2 regions of the Paenibacillus sp. FSL R5-0912 genome follow, and region 2 is predicted to be linked to the other one. Evidence: a T-box and tRNA genes for the amino acid it is inferred to sense, from the RefSeq annotation. Region 2 holds a T-box; the other holds one or more tRNA genes.
What was found. The T-box of region 2 lies ahead of R50912_RS13005 (tryptophan--tRNA ligase). A T-box ahead of a tRNA ligase gene usually reads a tRNA of that ligase, here a tRNA-Trp.
Positions count from the first base shown of each region.

Region 1: it has a tRNA-Trp gene. The T-box ahead of R50912_RS13005 (tryptophan--tRNA ligase) is inferred to sense a tRNA for this amino acid. The anticodon was not compared.

Region 1 covers NZ_CP009282.1:6,717,908-6,725,252, reverse strand. Annotated here, with positions in the region: rRNA gene R50912_RS28415 (23S ribosomal RNA) at 1-2,041, shown strand, start outside; tRNA gene R50912_RS28410 (tRNA-Asn) at 2,105-2,180, shown strand; tRNA gene R50912_RS28405 (tRNA-Ser) at 2,184-2,273, shown strand; tRNA gene R50912_RS28400 (tRNA-Glu) at 2,304-2,378, shown strand; tRNA gene R50912_RS28395 (tRNA-Val) at 2,495-2,570, shown strand; tRNA gene R50912_RS28390 (tRNA-Met) at 2,605-2,681, shown strand; tRNA gene R50912_RS28385 (tRNA-Asp) at 2,686-2,763, shown strand; tRNA gene R50912_RS28380 (tRNA-Phe) at 2,783-2,858, shown strand; tRNA gene R50912_RS28375 (tRNA-Thr) at 2,879-2,954, shown strand; tRNA gene R50912_RS28370 (tRNA-Tyr) at 2,960-3,045, shown strand; tRNA gene R50912_RS28365 (tRNA-Trp) at 3,051-3,124, shown strand; tRNA gene R50912_RS28360 (tRNA-His) at 3,151-3,226, shown strand; tRNA gene R50912_RS28355 (tRNA-His) at 3,276-3,351, shown strand; tRNA gene R50912_RS28350 (tRNA-Gln) at 3,370-3,444, shown strand; tRNA gene R50912_RS28345 (tRNA-Gly) at 3,451-3,525, shown strand; tRNA gene R50912_RS28340 (tRNA-Cys) at 3,532-3,605, shown strand; tRNA gene R50912_RS28335 (tRNA-Leu) at 3,642-3,720, shown strand; partial or broken gene R50912_RS35380 (MFS transporter) at 3,875-4,165, opposite strand; gene R50912_RS36525 (hypothetical protein) at 4,086-4,313, opposite strand; gene R50912_RS28325 (TetR/AcrR family transcriptional regulator) at 4,482-5,060, opposite strand; gene R50912_RS28320 (carotenoid biosynthesis protein) at 5,217-6,176, shown strand; one part of gene R50912_RS28310 (IS3 family transposase) at 6,300-6,573, shown strand; one part of gene R50912_RS28310 (IS3 family transposase) at 6,573-7,345, shown strand, end outside.
Region 2 covers NZ_CP009282.1:3,134,953-3,142,297, reverse strand. Annotated here, with positions in the region: gene R50912_RS13025 (GNAT family N-acetyltransferase) at 1-388, opposite strand, end outside; gene R50912_RS13020 (GNAT family N-acetyltransferase) at 407-1,003, opposite strand; gene R50912_RS13015 (MerR family transcriptional regulator) at 1,026-1,901, opposite strand; gene R50912_RS13010 (serine hydrolase domain-containing protein) at 2,137-2,634, opposite strand; T-box leader at 2,717-2,975, shown strand; gene R50912_RS13005 (tryptophan--tRNA ligase) at 3,019-4,020, shown strand; gene R50912_RS13000 (hypothetical protein) at 4,345-5,943, opposite strand; gene R50912_RS12995 (ABC transporter ATP-binding protein) at 5,936-6,649, opposite strand; gene R50912_RS12990 (ABC transporter ATP-binding protein) at 6,722-7,345, opposite strand, start outside.

The DNA.
Region 1 (7,345 bases), 3.6 Mb from region 2:
CGGTGAATGGAGTGGTGGAGGTAGAGCACTGATTGGGTGCGGGGCCCGCAAGGGTTACCAAGCTCAGTCAAACTCCGAATGCCATTAACTTCTTGCCGGGAGTCAGACAGTGAGTGCTAAGATCCATTGTCAAAAGGGAAACAGCCCAGACCATCAGCTAAGGTCCCCAAGTGTGTGTTAAGTGGGAAAGGATGTGGAGTTGCACAGACAACCAGGATGTTGGCTTAGAAGCAGCCACCATTGAAAGAGTGCGTAATAGCTCACTGGTCGAGTGACTCTGCGCCGAAAATGTAACGGGGCTAAACACACCACCGAAGCTATGGCTAGATGCTTTGCATCTGGGGTAGGGGAGCGTTGTATGTAGGTTGAAGGTGTACCGTAAGGAGCGCTGGACAGCATACAAGTGAGAATGCCGGTATGAGTAACGAAAAGATCAGTGAGAATCTGATCCGCCGAAAGCCCAAGGTTTCCTGAGGAAGGCTCGTCCGCTCAGGGTAAGTCGGGACCTAAGGCGAGGCCGAAAGGCGTAGTCGAAGGACAACAGTTTGAAATTACTGTACCACCGTAATCCGCTATGAGCGATGGGGTGACGCAGGAGGGTAGTGACGCGGACTGATGGATGTGTCCGTCTAAGCAGTGAGGCTGATGTGTAGGCAAATCCGCACATCATTAAGGCTGGGCTGTGATGGGGAGCGAAAATTGTAGTAGCGAAGGTCATGATCTCACACTGCCAAGAAAAGCCTCTAGCCAGGAGAAGGTGCCCGTACCGCAAACCGACACAGGTAGGCGAGAAGAGAATTCTAAGGCGCGCGGAAGAACTCTCGTTAAGGAACTCGGCAAAATGACCTCGTAACTTCGGGAGAAGAGGTGCCTCGGTAGGGTGAATAGCCCGAGGGGGCCGCAGTGAAAAGGCCCAAGCGACTGTTTAGCAAAAACACAGGTCTGTGCGAAGCCGCAAGGCGAAGTATACGGGCTGACGCCTGCCCGGTGCTGGAAGGTTAAGGGGAGTGGTTAGGGGCAACCCGAAGCTGTGAACCGAAGCCCCAGTAAACGGCGGCCGTAACTATAACGGTCCTAAGGTAGCGAAATTCCTTGTCAGGTAAATTCTGACCCGCACGAATGGCGTAACGACTTGGGCGCTGTCTCAACGAGAGATCCGGTGAAATTTTAATACCTGTGAAGATGCAGGTTACCCGCGACAAGACGGAAAGACCCCATGGAGCTTTACTGCAGCTTGATATTGAATTTGGGTACGATCTGTACAGGATAGGTGGGAGCCGGTGAGGCAGGAGCGCAAGCTTCTGCGGAGGCGCCGTTGGGATACCACCCTGATCGTATCTAGGTTCTAACCTGGTACCCTAAGCGGGTACGGGGACCGTGTCAGGCGGGCAGTTTGACTGGGGCGGTCGCCTCCTAAAGAGTAACGGAGGCGTTCAAAGGTTCCCTCAGAATGGTTGGAAATCATTCGCAGAGTGCAAAGGCATAAGGGAGCTTGACTGCGAGACCTACAAGTCGAGCAGGGACGAAAGTCGGACTTAGTGATCCGGTGGTACCGCATGGAAGGGCCATCGCTCAACGGATAAAAGCTACCCTGGGGATAACAGGCTTATCTCCCCCAAGAGTCCACATCGACGGGGAGGTTTGGCACCTCGATGTCGGCTCATCGCATCCTGGGGCTGAAGTAGGTCCCAAGGGTTGGGCTGTTCGCCCATTAAAGCGGTACGCGAGCTGGGTTCAGAACGTCGTGAGACAGTTCGGTCCCTATCTGTCGTGGGCGCAGGAAATTTGAGAGGAGCTGTCCTTAGTACGAGAGGACCGGGATGGACGTACCGCTGGTGCATCAGTTGTTCCGCCAGGAGCATGGCTGAGTAGCTACGTACGGACGGGATAAGCGCTGAAAGCATCTAAGCGTGAAGCCCCCCTCAAGATGAGATTTCCCAACTAGTAAGACCCCTTGAAGACGACGAGGTAGATAGGTTGGAGGTGGAAGTGCAGCAATGCATGGAGCTGACCAATACTAATCGGTCGAGGGCTTATCCAAATTTCTTAGAGCGCAGATTCGTTTCGGATTCAGTTTTCAGGCGATCAAGCTTGATATGTATATTCCCTGATAGCTCAGTTGGTAGAGCACTCGACTGTTAATCGAGTTGTCACAGGTTCGAGTCCTGTTCGGGGAGCCATTTGGAGAGGTGTCCGAGTTTGGCCGAAGGAGCACGATTGGAAATCGTGTAGGCGCCACAAGCGTCTCGAGGGTTCGAATCCCTCTCTCTCCGTAGCTTTACTTTACAAGTAGTTAACAGCATGGCTCGTTGGTCAAGGGGTTAAGACACCTCCCTTTCACGGAGGTAACATGGGTTCGAATCCCATACGAGTCACCAATTTCTTCTTCGATTAATGGGATGAGAATTCCCTGGGTTCGTTGAAGCATAGGCATCGTAAGGAATACATCGCAATCTCGTAACGGAGTGGAGAGTATCTCATACGAGTCATATATGGAGGCTTAGCTCAGCTGGGAGAGCATCTGCCTTACAAGCAGAGGGTCGGGGGTTCGAACCCCTCAGCCTCCACCATCTATCTTTTAATAGAATAGATCTTTAACATTGACGCGGGGTGGAGCAGCCCGGTAGCTCGTCGGGCTCATAACCCGAAGGCCGCAGGTTCAAATCCTGCCCCCGCAACCAATTTGGAACCGTGGTGTAGTTGGCCTAACATGCCTGCCTGTCACGCAGGAGATCGCGGGTTCGAATCCCGTCGGTTCCGCCATCTTTATGAAAAAATGTTCGGCTCGGTAGCTCAGTCGGTAGAGCAAAGGACTGAAAATCCTTGTGTCGGGGGTTCGATTCCCTCCCGCGCCACCATATTTCTTACAACTTAATACGCCGGTGTAGCTCAATTGGTAGAGCAACTGACTTGTAATCAGTAGGTTGGGGGTTCAAGTCCTCTCGCCGGCACCATCCTCGGAGGCTTAGCGAAGTGGCCAAACGCATCAGACTGTAAATCTGCTCACGTACGTGTTCGGTGGTTCGAATCCATCAGCCTCCACCATTTTTAGGGGCATAGTTTAAAGGTAGAACAACGGTCTCCAAAACCGTTGGTGTGGGTTCAATTCCTGCTGCCCCTGCCAAGTAATATCCTATAAAATTTAATATGGCGATCGTGGCGAAGTGGTTAACGCACCGGATTGTGGTTCCGGCATTCGTGGGTTCGAGACCCATCGGTCGCCCCATTTCTTTTATAAGAGTTATAAGGCATTGCAATTAAATAAGCTTCATATGGCGACTGTGGCGAAGGGGTTAACGCACCGGATTGTGGTTCCGGCATTCGTGGGTTCGAGACCCATCAGTCGCCCCATTTTATTAAATCAAATGTTGGGGATTAGCCAAGCGGTAAGGCAACGGACTTTGACTCCGTCATTCATAGGTTCGATTCCTATATCCCCAGCCATTATATGCGGACGTGGCTCAGCGGTAGAGCATCGCCTTGCCAAGGCGAGGGTCGCGGGTTCGATTCCCGTCGTCCGCTCCATTTTTTGGTGCCATAGCCAAGTGGTAAGGCAAAGCTCTGCAAAAGCTTTATCCCCAGTTCAAATCTGGGTGGCACCTCCATTTTATTTTAGAATCAATTGTAAATAATATGTATATGCCGGCGTGGCGGAATGGCAGACGCGCTCGACTCAAAATCGAGTGGGAAACCGTGGAGGTTCGAGTCCTCTCGCCGGTATCTGCTAAAAGAGTTCATCAGAGATATTCTCTGGTGGGCTCTTTTTTCTTTTTATTTGAGCTGTATTCTCTTACTCCAGTTATGCGTAGAACTATCAAGATCCAGGCAATCTTTATCAGAACCAACAAATTGATTTCTAGCCGCACCTAGACCAACGATACCTCATGCCTGCCCCCACAGCTAAGGGAACACTAATACCGGAAGCTACCGCCCCGCATAGATTCAGGGAAACAGAATATCCCACTGTCCATAGTACCCATTTGCTGCGGAAACTCCCGTTTGATCAGGCTCGGAAGTAATACATTACATAGGGGAATAGCAAACCTCAGAATTGCAGTTCCAACATACAAGGTCACTCCGCCCGATTACGACTGAACAGCAATGGTCCCACCGATGTGAGGGGAGCACGCAAATTCGCTGCGATAAAAATAATTCCTACGATCATGAACCAGAGTGTCGCTTGCTTGCGAATACCGGTTCTGGAGACGGACAGCTTCCTCAGCTTTATGACCATCCTGATTGGCAATGGCTTGATAAATCAGGTCATAGGAGTCGAGATAAAAGCCGCATCTTTGCTTCGTTTCCAAAACCATGTTCTGACCTCCAGGCTCTCGAACTTATCGGTATGCTGAATCACTTTTCTTATTACTGACCCCAAAATACTGGAGGAGCAGACATAAGTCCCATCCCCTTGCCTGGTCTTCAGCAGAAGAGCAGAGAAGCGGCCCTCAAAAATGAGCGTCCGCTTCATTTTAAATAATTTATAATTCTTCGGAATAAAATGCTTTGGATACTGCCTCTGTGGCTTTATCAATAAAAGCTGCAACTTTACTGGGGCTTTCCTTCAAACCACTACTCACCCACTTTTTTATAATGGCTATACTGCCATGAGCGGCAAACGTATACCAAGACTCAAATAATTGTGGATCAAAATATTTTAATTCCTGCTTCCATCGCTCAATGGTTAAATCGTGACTGATATAAAGGATTCTTTCTAATAATTCTTTATCGCCATGCTCTGAGAACAGAACCTCACAAATCGTTTTATTCGCTTTTATATATTTACATAATTCATAAGATAGCTTTTCAGGAGTTTTAACGTCAGAAGAATTAATCCCAAGTTGCTTAATTTCTTCGTAAAGATCATTCTCGATCGTTGAAAGAAGCTCAAACTGATTAGCATAGTGTGAATAAAAGGTGTTGCGATTAATGTTTGCTTCGCTGCAAATGTCGGTCACTGTAACTTTATTGATAGACCGTTCTGTCAAAAGCTTCAACAAGCTTTCTTTTATAACCATTTTTGTATATCTCACTCTGTGATCTGCTTTTTTGTCTGCCATAATATCCTCCCCATATAAAATAAAAAATGAACAAAACTAATGTGATTTGTATGATAACTAACATAATTCAAACGAACAGCCTGTTGTTTTACTAACATGGTGATATTATAATTTATTTGAACGTTCGATTCAAATTAAATTAAATGGAGGTAAAATATGGGAGATATAACTGTAGTCCCTGTATGGATTATTCAAGATATTATGGTATTAATTGCTGCTGTTCTAATGGTTTTCTATATCCTTGATAAGGAAGAACATCCTAAAACGGTTCTAATGCAATTTATAGGTTTTGTGTTTTTTTACGCAGCTGTTTTTGAAATTACTGCGTCATCTCTTGGGGAAGGTTTCTACGCCTATGGGCGGAGTATTTTAATGTTATTTAATATACCTATTACTGTCCCTATAATTGAGTTTCTGATCATTTATTCAACTTTGCGTGTTCTAAAGTCTGTAAATATACCGTCCTGGACTAAACCCTTTATTACGGGATTAAGCGCTATGGTGTTTGACTTTTCATTGGATCCGGTGGCCGTTAAACAGATATTTCAGACCATGGAAGGAAGCATTGCAAGATGGACGTATTATCCGCTGGCCGGTGAACCTCAAATCTATGGGGAACCTGTGATGAATTTTACAGGATGGATTTATATAGCGGGATATTGGACAGTCTTTATTCTAATTGGTGAATGGTGGCATAAAAAGAAAGGCTACAGTAAATCCGTTGGTTACATTTATCCGTTTCTGGCGGCAATTGCGTCATTGGCTTGTATGTTCTCACCTTTATCTAACTTCTTTAATTATATGGGGCCGTTCTTCGAAAGAACCTCAAATATGCAATGGGTGAATTTGATTGCACTTTCTGTAATTACAATCGGAGTTTTAGCATTAGCTTTCCTAAAGTTCTGGGACCGGAAGGTGAATTATTCAATCACTCCCAAAAAAGATTTTCCGATCATGTTTACGTTCTTGGGGTTCCCCCTGGTTAATACTATATTTTGCCTTATAGGAGGCTACACGGAAGTACTGTGGTTGGTCGTTCTAGCTCAGATAGTATTAATGTTTGCCTGGATTGGAATTTATATGATGGGTAAAAAGGCAAGCCCAATTGCGAGGTAGTTAAAAAAAACACCGCCTGGCTTTAGACGGGACTGACCCCATAACGTGAGACAAATCAAAACACCTACAAGAAAATGAAACCCTGTCGTAAGATAGGGAGATAATCTTGGAGGTGTTTTTGCGTTGGCAACGAGAGTGAGTTACCCGGTAGAAATCAAAATGAAAGCCATTGAGATGAGGTTGGCAGGAGTTCCGGTCAGAGAGGTTATGGAGGAGCTAGGGATACGGAATAACACACAGTTAAAGACATGGATGAGGTGGTATCGAAAAGGCGAAGTGCATCGTCTGGAGCAGCCCGTGGGCAAACAGTACAGCTACGGAAAAGGTCCAGAACACTCTACGGAGCTGGAAAGAGTAAAGGCGGAGAATCGTTTCTTAAAGCAGCAACTAGACGTGCTAAAAAAGTACAGGGAACTGGAAAGGAGGTGGAACCGCAAGTCGTTATTACCTGGATCGAGTCCATTCGAGAAGAAGTAACGGTGAAAGAGGCTTGCGCATGGCTTGGGATTGCAAGAGCCACATACTACCGCTGGAAAGCCGCAGTAGAAACCGAGCCTTCAGAGTCTATAGCGGAGAAGATAAGGCAGCTTTGCGTACAGCATAAATTCCGATATGGGTACCGGAAAATCACCGCACTCCTTCGGGCAGAAGAACCCATAAACCACAAACGAGTTCAACAGATTATGCAGCGTGAAGGGCTACAATGCCGTGTAAGGAGGAAGAAACGTAAGGCCCCGGGGCAGCCAGCACATCCAGCAGAAAATCTGCTGAAGCGGCAATTTCATGCAGAGGGGCATCTGCAAAAGCTCGTCACGGACATTACCTATTTACCGTTTGGAGGGAAGATGTTGTATCTCTCGAGCATTCTGGACCTATACAATGGGGAGATTGTAGCTTACAGTATAGCGGACAAGCAAGACACATCTTTAGTGTTGCATACACTGAATCAACTTCCAAAACGGGCAAATATGCTGCTTCATAGCGACCAGGGCAGTGTATATACGTCTCAGATGTACCAGACTGCAGTCAAAGGAAAAGGCATTACCATGAGCATGTCCCGCAAGGGAACGCCCGCCGATAATGCCCCCATCGAATCGTTTCATTCCACCCTAAAGTCTGAAACGTTCTACCTCGAAGATCTCATGTGTACAACGACGGCAATCGTTGAA
Region 2 (7,345 bases):
CATACAAGTAGCAGTTTCTTTCATCTTGCACGATGGTAGCCAGCCCCCAAGACTTAGCGTCAGCATAGATGCGCTCAATCTGGGTGAAAACTTGCTGGGCAAGTCCTTGACCCTGATATTCCGGCAAGATGAATGTTGTGCCGATCCAGTAATGATTATCCCCTTTCTTCACGACTCTAATACTACCAGCCGCAACACCGGCATTCCGGATGATGTAATAATCTACACATGCTTGATTGAACCGCTCCATTACTCTTTCTAAGGTTTCATTGGCCGGGTTCGTATCATGATCCTGATATTTCTCGAGCAGGGGCAGGAACGCCCGGGTTTGCATTTCATGAATCGCCGCCGCATCTTCCACTACCGCTTTACTTAATGTCACTTCCATCCTATGTACCTCCAGATTTTATACAAAATATACATAATCCAAGTGTTCGCCATCCAATCCGGCAATATGATTATTCGGTCTTCTACGCGCCAGGGTGAATCCGATACGCTCATACATCCGCCGGGCAGGGATTAGATCATCATTCGTTGTTACAATAATTTTACGGACTTCTTTTTGGAGGATTCTATTCACTGCTTCTTGAAGCTGCATCTTACTGTAACCTTTACCTTTGTGTGCTGAAGCAATGCAGTTGTGGCCTATTTCCGCAACCTCTGGCAGGTTCCTCGGGTCCCAGGTAACAAATCCGATGGCTTCACCGTTTAGCGTTGTGATGAATCCGTATTTTTCGGCAATTTGCAGATTATCAAAGAAAAAGTTGTCAAATTCCCGCCATTCAGCAAGGCAGCTTTGCTCATACCGGCAATTAAAGGCATAGGCATCTTTCAATAATTCAAAGAGTGTTCCCCGCCCGAACTCACTTATTTTCCTAAATTCTATTCCCATGTCCCTCCCCATTTCCTCTTCAAATACACTTCCAAACATTACAATGAAATACATCATTCCACCATGATATATTGCATGTAGATTCTTGAATGCAAACAGGCGGAACTTCACTAAGGAAGTCCGCCGTTTACACTTATTTCAATAACACCGGCTCCAGCAGGTTCAAATAATACAGATTACCGCTGCCTTCCGGATGATCATTACGGATATGCTCTTCCAGGCAGAGCCGTCCGCGGTCAGAGCGGTATTTCTTACTTTGTGATAACTGATTCATCAGTGTCTTCCATGATCCGCCAATGTCGTCGCTGCTTTCCAGCATAGCAAATAATCCTCCGGGCAGCGTCATTTCCTTAAAGGGCTCCGGCACAACAACGCCCTCAGGAATGGTCGCACACATTCCATAGCCATAAGGTTTGCCGGCACTGCCGGGCATAGGCTTCATGTTCCCGCCGAAGAAACGCGCCGTGCCGAGCAGATTCGCTGACCTCAGCCAATCCATCAGCGGCCCCATCACTTTGTCCTCGGGGGATACGTCCACGACAATATGAAAAGCGACTCTCATGGGTGCTAAGTCAATGATTTTGAATACATGCTGTTCCGTTAAACTGCTCATAAATACAGCCTCCGTCTCCATAAGGATATCATCCAGGACCAGATTTCCTTCATTCTGCCTCTCCAGGTATTCCAGGACCCGGGTCAACTGCTTCTCAACAAGCCCTACCTGTTCTCTTTGCTTCTTAAGAGAGTTCACTTTCTTCTCTATGACTTTACTAAGTCCGGCTATTGATTTCGCTATAAGGACAGTCTTTATTTCTTTGATCGGAATGTCCATCTTCCGCAGCATCGCTGTTATCCGAATACATGCCAGTGCATGTTCGTCGTACACACGCCAACCGGAGGAAACATCTCTATCGCTTTGGAATAACCCTTCCGCTTCCCAGTGGCGCAGCGTACGGCTCGTCAGCCCCAGCTGCTCCGACATTTCTTGTATAGCAACAGATCTGTTCATTTCGCTCTCCTCTCTGAGATCTCATAGCTATCGTATCACTTGACGCTGCGTCAATATCAAGAAGTAATCCTGGTGTGCCCGAAAAAAGTCATCTCACCCATCTCATTCTCTGCGATCCTGTAGGGATGGGTCTGGTCATAATATCTTTGGACAAATACTCCCTCACCTACTGGATAGAGCTCAATATGAAAATTGCCGGAGAATCTCGTGAAATATAATTTTCCGTTTATGATTTCTATCTGGATTTTGTCTTCCAGAAATTGGAGTTATTATAATCATATTCTGTACCCGCCGGCTTTGTGGGCTTCTTGTTGATATACTGCTGGAAGTACTCCGTCTGTGAGTAATTCATTCTGTTATATCCGCCGAAAAAATCATTCTCAAAATTAAAAAAATTATATAAACCGGATGTGTGTGACAATAAATGATGTACGGTAATAGACTCATCAATTTTCAGATCTGCAGGTAGATATAGCTGTGCGGATTGATCGATATCCAGCACCTGCCTGTCACATAGAAGCATAACTGCAAAAGCCGTAAACTGTTTAGACATGGAAGCAAGTGAGAAGCATGAATGCATATCATTTTTAATTCCAAACTCAATACTCGCATAGCCGCAGGCCTTCTCAAAGAGTACTTCGCCCTTCCGGGTAACTTGAATAACCCCGTAAAAATCATACAGCTTCAGGTACTCATTCGTATAATCCTCAAGCTTTTCACGTAATGTCCGCACGGACTCACTCCCTAATCTGTTTTAACTATCAATTGACATTCACCCTTAGATGTTGTAAAAATACAGTAATACAATATTATACAACTTTGCAATGACGAAGAGAGTACGCATAACGAATACTCCAGAGAGCTGATGGCCGGTGCGAATCAGTGTAGGGATTATGCCGAAGTGGGCTTCTGAGCATCCAAACCGAACCTTCAGGAAGTAGGCTTTGGCGAAGGTCTCATCGTTACAAGAGACGCGTATTCAGGGCATATAGCGATGTCACGATACGTTTAAGCGGGTCCGGATCACAATCCGGGCTAATTAAGGTGGTACCACGGGGTTCTCTCGTCCTTTTCAGGATGAGAGGACCCCTTTTTGATACATAAACGGAGGGATAACATGAGTAAGGAAATTGTATTAACCGGAATTAAGCCTACGGGCAAAGTCCATCTGGGGAATTACATCGGAGCGATCAAGCCTGCACTGCAACTCGCCGGGGCCAGTGATTGTACTGCGCTTTATTTTATCGCTGACTATCATGGATTAACTTTCATACAGGACAGAGACGAGTTTCGTAATCTGTCTTATGGTATCGCAGCTACATGGCTGGCACTGGGACTGGACCCGGAGCGGGTAATCTTTTATCGACAATCTGATGTGCCGGAGATCTTCGAGCTTCACTGGATTCTATCTTGCCTGACGTCCAAAGGTCTAATGAACCGTGCCCATGCGTACAAAGCCATTCATGAACAAAATATTCAATCAGGCGTGGATGCGGATACCGGAGTCAATATGGGCCTGTTCACTTATCCGGTTCTGATGGCAGCGGACATTCTGCTGTTTCAATCAGACAAGGTCCCTGTCGGTAAAGACCAGATTCAGCATGTGGAGATCGCCAGGGATATTGCCGAAGGCTTCAACCGGATTTATGGGGATACCTTCAAGCTGCCTGATTATAGGGTCGATGAGAACACATCCGTGATTCCAGGGCTGGACGGGCGGAAGATGAGCAAAAGCTATAATAATACGATTCCGCTGTTCGAAACACCAGAGAACCTGAAGAAGCTGATCAGCAAAATCAAAACAGACTCTACACCTCCCGAGGAACCGAAAGACCCGGATACGTCTAATATTTTCTTGCTGTACAAAGAGTTTGCGGCTCCCGCTCAAGTACAGGATTTCAGGAACCAATATCTAAGCGGCATCAGTTGGGGTGAGGCTAAGCAGGAGCTGTTTCAGGTGGTTAATGCTGCACTGGAGGAACCCCGGAACAAATACAATGAGTTAATGGCAGCGCCAGAGCAGATCGACGCGATCCTGAGTGAAGGTGCCCGGAAGGCAAGAGCCCTAGCTGCACCTCTGCTTGCCCAGGTCAAATCCAGGATCGGACGATATAAATAGATCCATGGAGCGGAGTTTAGCCTAAGCGGGTGATATGGTAAAATTATCAAGTCCATACATGATATAAAATAGACTGGTGGGAGGAATATCGGTGAACGTACGTAACTCAACGTATAATTTCCAGAATGTCAGTAACGGATATGGATGCCATCCTCCAGCCCGTTCCCCGGATGCGCATGCGATGATACTGGTTTTTATGGCCTGCGTTACTAAACCTTAATAGATTAACATGAGGGGCTATGATGAGCTTTGTTCATAGACAACACAAAGAAACCACTTCTTAGAAAGGTTTAATCCTATTTTAAGAGTGGTTTCTTTTGTGTGCTACAGCCTCTGAAACAACCGCTCCCCGCTAACCCGTATATACCTGTACATTCCGGCGCAGCCCCCTGCCATTATAACTGCGTATATCAGCATAAGGAGATTTCCATTCACATTACTAAGAAGCATGAATAGAGCCGCTGGAGCAGCCAGACTGATGAATCCGAGAATCATCGACACCAGCACTGCTGCACTCTGCTTGATTACCGCAACCTCATTTGTCCATTCCAGCTTAGGCAGCTTCAGGTTCACAATAACGCCCAGCATGGCAGAGTAACAAGCGTAGATCACTGGGATCACAAGCATTAATATACTTTCGGCCCATCCAGTCCCCAGTGTATAGATAAGCAGTACCCAGCTTACGGCAATGACTGGCAACGTAAGGGTGAGATTCACGGCAACTTTACTGAGGATAATGGTAGGTTTAGAGACGGGCGAGCTTTGTAAAATCCACAGATGATTCCCTTCAAGCGAAATCGAACTTGCCGTGGTGCAGCTAATAATCACAAATAAGGAAACCACAAGCGGACTCAGCGTGCTCAAATACTGTGATAATTGCGGAATTTCAAGCAAGGCTCCGAGCTTCTCTGAACTGAGGAACAATAAGGAAACCGACATTACCAGTAACAGAACCATACCAATGCCTGTGTTCAGCACATAATTAGTAGAACTGAAGTAGCGGCGCAGCTCCTTGAGATACAACGCCTTGAATGCAGAATTTGCCTGCAACGGCTTCATAGTATATTTGCTGCCTGCGTGGCTTGTCATTAGTCCCGTATGGATAGCTTTGTACCGTGTTGCCAGCACTGTGGAGAAGAGTACAAATGCAAGTACAGACAGAGCAATAAAGAAGATCAATGAAGGTACCTGGTACGAGCAGACAGCATCCACATACACGGAAGCCAGAGGATACAGCTTAAAGATCGCATCACCCAGCCCAGCCCCTAAATCCGCAAGCTCCTGCTCGTCTCCGTTAAGATTAAATGAACCCAGCATGAGTACAATAATGAAGGCAAAAGTGAAGAGTATACTAATCAGCTTGCTTGCTCTAAACCTTGAAGATATCCAGCTGATCAATGAGCCAATAATCGTTGCCGCTATAATCGGCAGTAAGGTGATGAATAGAAGCGTCATTAGAAAAAACAGATAAAAAATCACACCCGGATTCACTTGCATCGCATATACCGTACCGGCCGGCAGCATAACCAGCAGGGTGAAAAACAGATTCATCACATATAGCTGAAGCACACGGCTCGCAACAACATGACTCGTCTTCACCGGCAGCGACATCACCATATCATAGTCCTTATAGCTGAATAATACACCACTGGCCTTATAGACCGTTGTGAAGAACCCGACCATCGAAGTGACAGCCATCATAATGGCCAGCAGCAAATCCATCCGTCCGAGCTCTTCAAAAGCCTTAGCCATCATGAAGCTGTAGCTGAAAGACATCGCTCCTATCATAAGTACACCAGCGATAATTGTTAGGCTGAGCAGCAGCGCCTTGCGTCTCTCTGCAGGATCTTTGGTATGCAGTGCTTTATTAAGGCCGAAGGAGGACATCAGCTGCAGCTTCGTTAACCTCCAGATATTAATCATTGTCGATCAGCTCCATGAATACTTCCTCAAGGCTATTCTTGCCCTTCACCTCTTCAGTGCTACCATGGGCAATCAGCTGGCCTCCCTTAATGATCGCGATCTTATTGCAAATCTTCTCGGCCGTATCCAGCACATGTGTCGAGAAGAAGATCGCCCCGCCGCTGCTGCACAGCTCAGCCATGATGGTCTTCAGCGTATGCGCAGCTTTGGGATCAAGGCCTACAAAAGGTTCATCGAGCACTAAGAGCTTAGGCTCATGAATGAGCGCGGAGATGATGGCGAGCTTCTGCTTCATCCCGTGAGAATACGAGGAGATCATATCGCCCAAATTGGCCGTAAGCTGAAAAGCATCACTGTATTTCTGGATGAGCCGCTCACGGTTTGCCTTGGATACGCCAAAGAGATCGCCGATGAAATTCAAGTACTGAATGCCGGTAAGATGATCGTACAGATCGGGATTATCCGGAATATAGGCAAGTTTCGCCTTGCAGGCTAACGGATCTTTTTTAATGGAGATTCCATCAATTTCAATTTCCCCTTCTTCAAAATCAAGCACGCCCACTACAGCGCGGATAGTCGTTGTTTTGCCCGCCCCGTTGTGACCGATGAAGCCATAGATATCGCCCCGCTCGACCACTAAACTGAGGTCATCCACTGCCTTTTTTCCGCCCTTATAACTCTTCGTAAAATGTTTGATCGTCAGCATTTCCTCTCACCTCTTCATTGGTGTTAGCAAATAACTATAATACGTATAGCCTGCGCTAATCGTTCATTTTCACTAAATACCAATCTCCCGCATTTTCGCCGTGAGCTTGTTCACCCGCTCCTCAATATCCTTGCCGCTGTATTTTGGCAGCCGCATTTCGCTCACAATTCTGCCGTCACACATGAACATAATCCGCTCCGTCTTCGCTGCAATCGTTGCATCATGAGTGACCAGCATGACCGCCGTACCCTCCGCATTGATCTCGGACAGCAGGTCCATGATCTCCTGGGCAGCTTTCAGGTTAAGCGCACCGGTCGGCTCGTCACCAAATATAATTCTCGGGCTGCTCATCAATGCGCGGCATATCCCTGCACGCTGAAGCTGCCCTCCCGAGGCCTGCGTAATATCCCGCTTCGCCAGCTCCGCGATTCCCACCTTCTGCATAAGCTGCCTTGCTTGCTCTGTAATCCCTGCGGCGTTTCGTCTGTTGTCACGCATGGATGGAAGGATAATATTATCCAGGATGTTCAAGTTCTTCATTAGTGTCGGCTGCTGAAACACAAAGCCCATTCCCGTTCTGCGCAGGTCAGCAAGCTCATTCTCCGCAAGTGTCCCCAGATCCCTGCCGTCAAAAGTAACCCGTCCGCCGTCCATCCGCTCCATTCCGCTCAGCGCAAACATCAGCGTCGACTTACC